2 regions of the Streptomyces sp. NBC_00286 genome follow, and region 2 is predicted to be linked to the other one. Evidence: riboswitches for the same ligand, from Rfam matches in the RefSeq annotation. Region 2 holds a riboswitch; the other holds the start of a gene.
The links. A riboswitch is a leader RNA that binds a small molecule or an ion and turns the genes downstream of it on or off. The one in region 2 is predicted to bind cobalamin.

Region 1 (3,202 bases), 3.2 Mb from region 2:
CGCGTTCCTCTCGATCGAGGTCGCCAACACCATCTCCAAGGGCCTCGTCGACGAGACCGGCATCCAACCCGAAGTGATCTTCGCCGCACTCGTCGGCGCCATCCTCTGGAACCTGCTGACCTGGCTCGTAGGCCTGCCGTCCAGTTCCTCGCACGCCCTCATGGGCGGCCTGATCGGCGCCACCATCGCCTCGGCCGGCATGGGTGCGGTGCACGGCGACGTCCTCGTCACCAAGGTGCTGATCCCCGCGATCGCCGCCCCGCTGGTCGCGGGCCTCGCCGCGATGCTCGCCACCCGGCTGACGTACCGGCTCGGCCGGAACGCGAACGGCGAAGCCGCCAAGAAGGGCTACCGCACAGGCCAGATCGCCTCCGCCGGGCTCGTCTCGCTGGCGCACGGCACGAACGACGCGCAGAAGACCATGGGCATCATCACCCTCGCCCTGGTCACCGGCGGCGCCATCGCCCCCGACTCCGACCCGCCGGTCTGGGTCATCCTCTCCGCCGGTCTCGCGATCGCGCTCGGCACCTACCTCGGCGGCTGGCGCATCATCCGCACGATGGGCAAGGGCCTGACCGACCTCCAGCCGCAGCAGGGCTTCGCCGCCCAGACCAGCGCGGCCACGGTCATCCTGGCCTCCTCGCACCTCGGCTTCTCCCTGTCCACCACGCACTCGGTCTCCGGCTCGGTGATGGGCGCGGGCCTCGGCCGCAAGGGCGGAGTGGTCCGCTGGTCCACCGCCACCCGGATGTTCGTCGCCTGGGGCCTGACGCTGCCGGCCGCGGCCCTGGTCGCCGCGATCGCGGAGTACGTGACCTCCTTCGGCGCCTGGGGCACCGCGTTCGTCGCCGTCTTCCTGATCGCGTCCAGTGCCGCGATCTGGGTGGTCTCCCGCCGTGAGGTGATCGACCACACGAACGTCAATGACACCGACGGCACAACTGACATCAACGGCACGGAAGTAGCCGCCGACGTGATGGGCACGGCCATCGCCGCCGTCACCCCGCCCCCGCCGGGCCACGTCGAAGAGCCGGACACCGAGCCCGCCACCCGCACCGCCACGGTCTGAGGAATCCACCGCATGCACATCGACTGGGCAGCCCTCGGCTCCGTCTTCGGAGTCAGCCTCATCGTCACCGTCGCCCTCGTGGGCGCATTCACCCTGGGCATCGTCGGCCTCTCCCGCCGCGAATCGGCCTCCGCACAGGGCAACTCCGCGCTCCTGGCGACGACCGGCGCGTACGCCTGCTTCACGGCATGCGCGGCGGCAGTGGCGTACGGCATCTACCTGATCGTGGCCTGACGCCCAACACCCCACCCGCCCACGTCCGTCGGCCCACACGTCTGTGTGGGCCTTCGCACACTCTCCCGTCGCAGGTCAGCGGCAAGTTGACGGCTGTTCGTGGGCGTGGTGGACTGCCCGAGCCAAGTACGGCGGCAGAAGAGGAAGCCGGTGTGAGTCCGGCGCGGTCCCGCCACTGTCACCGGGGAAGCAGTTCTCCGGGAGCCAGGAACTCTCGCCGTCGGTCTCGTCGAACCAGGGCGCGGACACCCTGAGTGAGGACATATCGCCATGCGCGGCTGCCTGTTGCGGATCAGTTTGCCGAGTACGAGGGTTTCGCCGAGTACGAGGGTTTCGAGGACCCCAAGGGTTCTGCCTGACGTAGCGACAGGCTGACCCCATGCGTGCCGATCGCGTTTTCGCGTACGGCGCCGCCGCCGGCCTCCTCGGTGACCAACTCCTCGGCGATCCACGCCGTGGACATCCGGTCGCCGCGTTCGGCCGGACCGCGAGCGCCGTGGAACGGGTGCTGTGGCGGGACCACCGTGGGTGGGGCGCCCTGCACACCGCCGTATGCGCCGGCGGTGCCGTATCGCTCGCGGCCCTCGCCGCCACGTCCGTACGTACGTCCCGTACCGCCTCGATCGCACTGACCGCGGCCGCCACCTGGGCCGTGGTCGGCGGCACTTCGCTCGGCCGCGAGGCCCGGGCCATCGGCCAGGCACTGGCCGCCGGGGACATCGAGACGGCCCGGGAGCGACTGCCGCACCTGTGCGGACGGGACCCGCAGGCGCTGGACGCCGACGGGATCGCCCGCGCCGTCGTCGAGTCCGTCGCCGAGAACACCTCGGACGCGGTGGTCGGCGCGCTGGTGTGGGGCGCTGTGGCGGGTGTGCCGGGCCTCGTCGGCTTCCGGGCCGTCAACACGCTGGATGCCATGGTCGGGCACAAATCGCCCAAGTACCGGCGTTTCGGCTGGGCTTCGGCACGGCTCGACGACGTGACGGGCTGGCCCGGCGCCCGGCTGACCGCCGCCCTAGCGACCGTCGCGGGCGGCGATCCACGCGGAGCCATACACGCCTGGCGCACCGACGCCGCCCAGCACCCGAGCCCCAACGCCGGGCCCGTCGAGGCCTCGTTCGCGGGGGCGTTGGGCGTACAGCTGGGCGGAACGCTGTCGTACGGCGGGCGAGTTGAGCACCGACCCGTACTCAACGGCGAGGGACGGGCCGTCCAGGTCGACGACATCGAGCGGGCCGTACGGCTCTCGCGACGCGTGAGCCGGCTCGCGCTCGGCGCGACGGTCGCCGGACGGCTCGTCACGCGACGGCTCCTCACCGGTCGGCTCATCGCAAAGGGGCGTACGTCATGAGCGGCGGTGGGCTGCTGGTCGCCGGGACGACTTCCGACGCCGGAAAGAGCGTCGTCACGGCCGGGATCTGCCGGTGGCTGGTGCGCCAGGGCGTCAAGGTCGCGCCCTTCAAGGCGCAGAACATGTCCCTCAATTCGTTCGTCACGCGCGAGGGCGCCGAGATCGGTCGCGCGCAGGCCATGCAGGCACAGGCCGCACGCGTCGAGCCGACGGCGCTCATGAACCCCGTACTGCTGAAGCCCGGCAGCGACCGCAGCAGTCAGGTCGTGCTGATGGGCAAACCGGTGGGCGAGTTGAGCGCGCGCGGCTACCACGAATGGAGGGGCGGCGCGGAGCGCCTCGAACATGGGCGGCGGGGGGTGACGGGCGGGAGGCAGGAGCAGTTGCTCGGGACCGTGCTGGAGTGTCTGGCCGAGTTGCGGGGCACGTATGACGCGGTGATCTGTGAGGGGGCGGGCAGTCCCGCCGAGATCAATCTGCGGCGGACCGACATCGTGAACATGGGGATCGCCAGAAACGCCCGGCTTCCCGTGCTCGTGGTCGGGGAC
Region 2 (3,202 bases):
CCCGCAGCGCATCAAGCGGCTGCGCCCGGTGGGCGACGGAGAACTACGGCTGCACCACCGCGTCGTGCACGGCTACCGCCGTGCCTACCGCATGGCCGGCCAGGGCCCGGTACTCGTCCTGATCCACGGCATCGGCGACTCCTCGGCGACCTGGGCCGAGCTCATCCCCGACCTCGCCCGCACCCACACGGTGATCGCCCCCGACCTGCTCGGCCACGGCGCCTCGGAGAAGCCCCGGGCCGACTACTCGGTCGCCGCGTACGCGAACGGGGTGCGCGACCTGCTGTCCACGCTCGACATCGAACAGGCCACGCTGGTCGGGCACTCGCTCGGCGGCGGCGTCGCCATGCAGTTCGCGTACCAGTTCCCGGAGCGCACGGAGCGGCTGATCCTGGTCAGCGCGGGCGGCGTGGGCCGCGAGGTGAATCCGGTCCTGCGGGCGGTGTCGCTGCCCGGCGCCCATCTGATGCTCTCCGCGCTGCGCCTGCCCGGCATGGGTGTGCAAGCACGCCTGTTCGCCCACCTGATGCGACTCCTCGACACCGATCTGGGCCAGGACGCACCGGAGTTGCTCACCCTCGTGGACGCGCTTCCCGACGCGACCTCGCGCAGCGCCTTCATCCGTACCCTGCGCGCCGTGGTCGACTGGCGCGGCCAGGTGGTGACCATGCTCGACCGCTGCTACCTCACCGAGGGCATGCCCACGATGCTGATCTGGGGCGACCGGGACAGCGTGGTGCCCGTACGGCACGCGTACGGGGCGCACGAGGCGATGCCCGGCAGCCGCCTGGAGATCTTCGAGGGGGCCGGGCACTTCCCGTTCCACACCGACCCCGCGCGGTTCCTCTCCCTCGTCGAGGAGTTCACGCGTACCACCGGCCCGGCCGACTGGAGCCGGGAGAACTGGAGCGGACTGCTCCGCGCCGGACGTCCGGGCAGCGCGGCGGGACAGCCGGACACCGCGCAGAACCGGGCCGTGGAGCGGGACATGAGAGAGGCGAGCGAGCGCAGCGCGACGTGATGCCGCGCGGCCCGGTCTCCTCCACGGGCGTTCTCCTCCAGCCGGTCCAGAGACGCCTCGACGCCGAACCGGCAGTGGTGTTCCCGGAAGCGCCGCAGAGGGCGCGTCGGCTTCGCCTGTCGGGCAAGAGGCTGTCGGGCAAGAGGCGTAACGCCCCCTGGGTACCGCCCTGATGACGCGCCGTGCCTCAGATGCGATGATGCTCGGCGACAAGGCGACGGCGGACGAGGAAGCCGGTGTGAATCCGGCGCGGTCCCGCCACTGTGATCGGCGAGCGGATCCCGAACAGGCCACTGCCCGGAGACGGGTGGGAAGGCCGGGACGAGCTTCGACCCGAGAGCCAGGAGACTCACGCGGTCGCCTCCTCGACGAACCCGGGGCGGATTTCCCCGGAGGAGGGTGGTTCGGCATGCCCGTGAGGCCGGCCGAGGGGGCGTACGAGAGCCCGGGGGGCAGGGGACCGGTCGAGGCGATACCGCCCGGCCAGGTGCCGTGCCGGGTCGTCGTGTGCCGGGACTGCTGCTGCGGCAGTCCCAAAGTGACCGGCGTCGATCACGCGGCGCAGACCGCGCGCCTCCGTGAGGCCGCCCCCGTACGCGTCTCCGCATGCCTGGACGTGTGCGATCAGGCCAACGTGATCGTCGTGCAGCCCTCCGCCGCCGGACGGGCCGCCGGGGCGCGGCCGGTCTGGCTGGGTCTGGTCAACGACCCGGCCGCGACCGAGGACATCGCCGCCTGGGTGAGGGCGGGCGGCCCCGGCATCGCTCCCCGGCCCGAGATCCTCGACCTCTACGCCTTCACCCCGCCTCGGCGCCGCGCGGTCTCCTGAGACCGGCAGCCCGCGCGCCGACCGTCCGCGCGCCGACCGTCCGTAGCACCCGTACGAGAGGAACCTCCCATGACGGGCACACGCCCGCTGTCCTATCTGCTGGCCATGGCCACAGCTCTGCTGATCTCCGGATGCGGCGCAAGCGCCCAGGACGACGCCGGTGGCGCCAACGGCCCGGCCGCGAAGGGCTTCCCGGTCACCGTGTCCAACTGCGGGGTGAAGACGACGTTTCAGCGCCCGCCGCAGCGCGCGGTGTCGCTGAACCAGCACGCGACCGAGGTGATGCTGGCGCTCGGGCTGGAGAAGTCGATGGTCGGCACGGGCTACCTCGATGACGAGATCCTCCCCGACTACCGGGCCGCCTACGACAAGGTCAAGGTGCTGTCGAAGGAGTACCCGTCGTACGAGACGCTGCTGGCCGCCGAGCCCGACTTCGTCTACGGCGGCTGGTCCTCCACCTTCGACGAGAAGGAGGGCCGCTCCCGTGACGCCTTCACCAAGGCCGGCGTCAACACGCGCCTCAACCTCGAGGAGTGCCCGTCCGGGCCGGTGACCATGACCTTGATGGACAAGGAGATCCGCGAGGTCGCCAAGGTCTTCGGCGTCCCGGCGCGGGCCGAGCGGCAGATCGAGCGGCTGCACGCCACCTTGGACGAGGTGGAGGAGCGCCTCGACGGCGTCGAGCCGGTCAAGCTGTTCGTCTACGACAGCGGCGACAAGACCGCCTTCACCGCGGGCGGCGCGGGCATCGGCAACGACATGATCGAGCGGGCCGGCGGGGTCAACCTCTTCGCCGAGCTCGACAAGCCCTTCGGCGACGTGTCGTTCGAGCAGGTGGCCGAGCGGGCGCCCGAAGTCATCGTCATCTACGACTACGGCGACCAGACCGTGGCCCAGAAGAAGGAGTTCCTGCTCGCCAACCCGGCTCTGAAGGACGTACCCGCCATCAAGAACCAGCGGTTCGCGGTGCTGCCGCTGTCCTCCACCGTCCTGGGCGTACGGGTGCCCGCGGCCGTTTCATCGCTGGCCCGTCAGCTTCACCCGGACCGCTTCCGGTGACCGGTGTGACGGAGCCGGCCGCCGCCGGCCGAGACGCCGACGGGGCCGACGCGGGCAGGATGCCAGGGACTGCCGAGGCGGTCGGCAAGAGCGCTCCCGGGCCCGGGGCCGCGCAGTCCGTGACCGGCCGCCGCAGGCTCCCCTACGCCCTGGTGCTGGCCGGGCTCGGCGCCCTGGTCGCGGTGGCGGCGACGTTCGGGATCGCGGCCGGTTCGGTCACGATCCCGGCCGGGGAGGTGTGGGGCATCCTGCTCCACCAACTGCACCCCGCCCTGGCCGAACCGACGTGGCCC

Region 1: another riboswitch for cobalamin. It lies ahead of OHT21_RS36655 (cobalamin biosynthesis protein); the one in region 2 lies ahead of OHT21_RS22155 ((2Fe-2S) ferredoxin domain-containing protein).

What each region holds. Positions count from the first base shown of each region.
Region 1 covers NZ_CP108054.1:8,099,964-8,103,165, reverse strand. The annotation lists gene OHT21_RS36665 (inorganic phosphate transporter) at 1-1,069, shown strand, start outside; gene OHT21_RS36660 (hypothetical protein) at 1,082-1,303, shown strand; cobalamin riboswitch at 1,396-1,539, shown strand; gene OHT21_RS36655 (cobalamin biosynthesis protein) at 1,683-2,654, shown strand; gene OHT21_RS36650 (cobyric acid synthase) at 2,651-3,202, shown strand, end outside.
Region 2 covers NZ_CP108054.1:4,849,997-4,853,198, reverse strand. The annotation lists gene OHT21_RS22160 (alpha/beta fold hydrolase) at 1-1,021, shown strand, start outside; cobalamin riboswitch at 1,204-1,392, shown strand; gene OHT21_RS22155 ((2Fe-2S) ferredoxin domain-containing protein) at 1,431-1,850, shown strand; gene OHT21_RS22150 (ABC transporter substrate-binding protein) at 1,920-2,909, shown strand; gene OHT21_RS22145 (FecCD family ABC transporter permease) at 2,969-3,202, shown strand, end outside.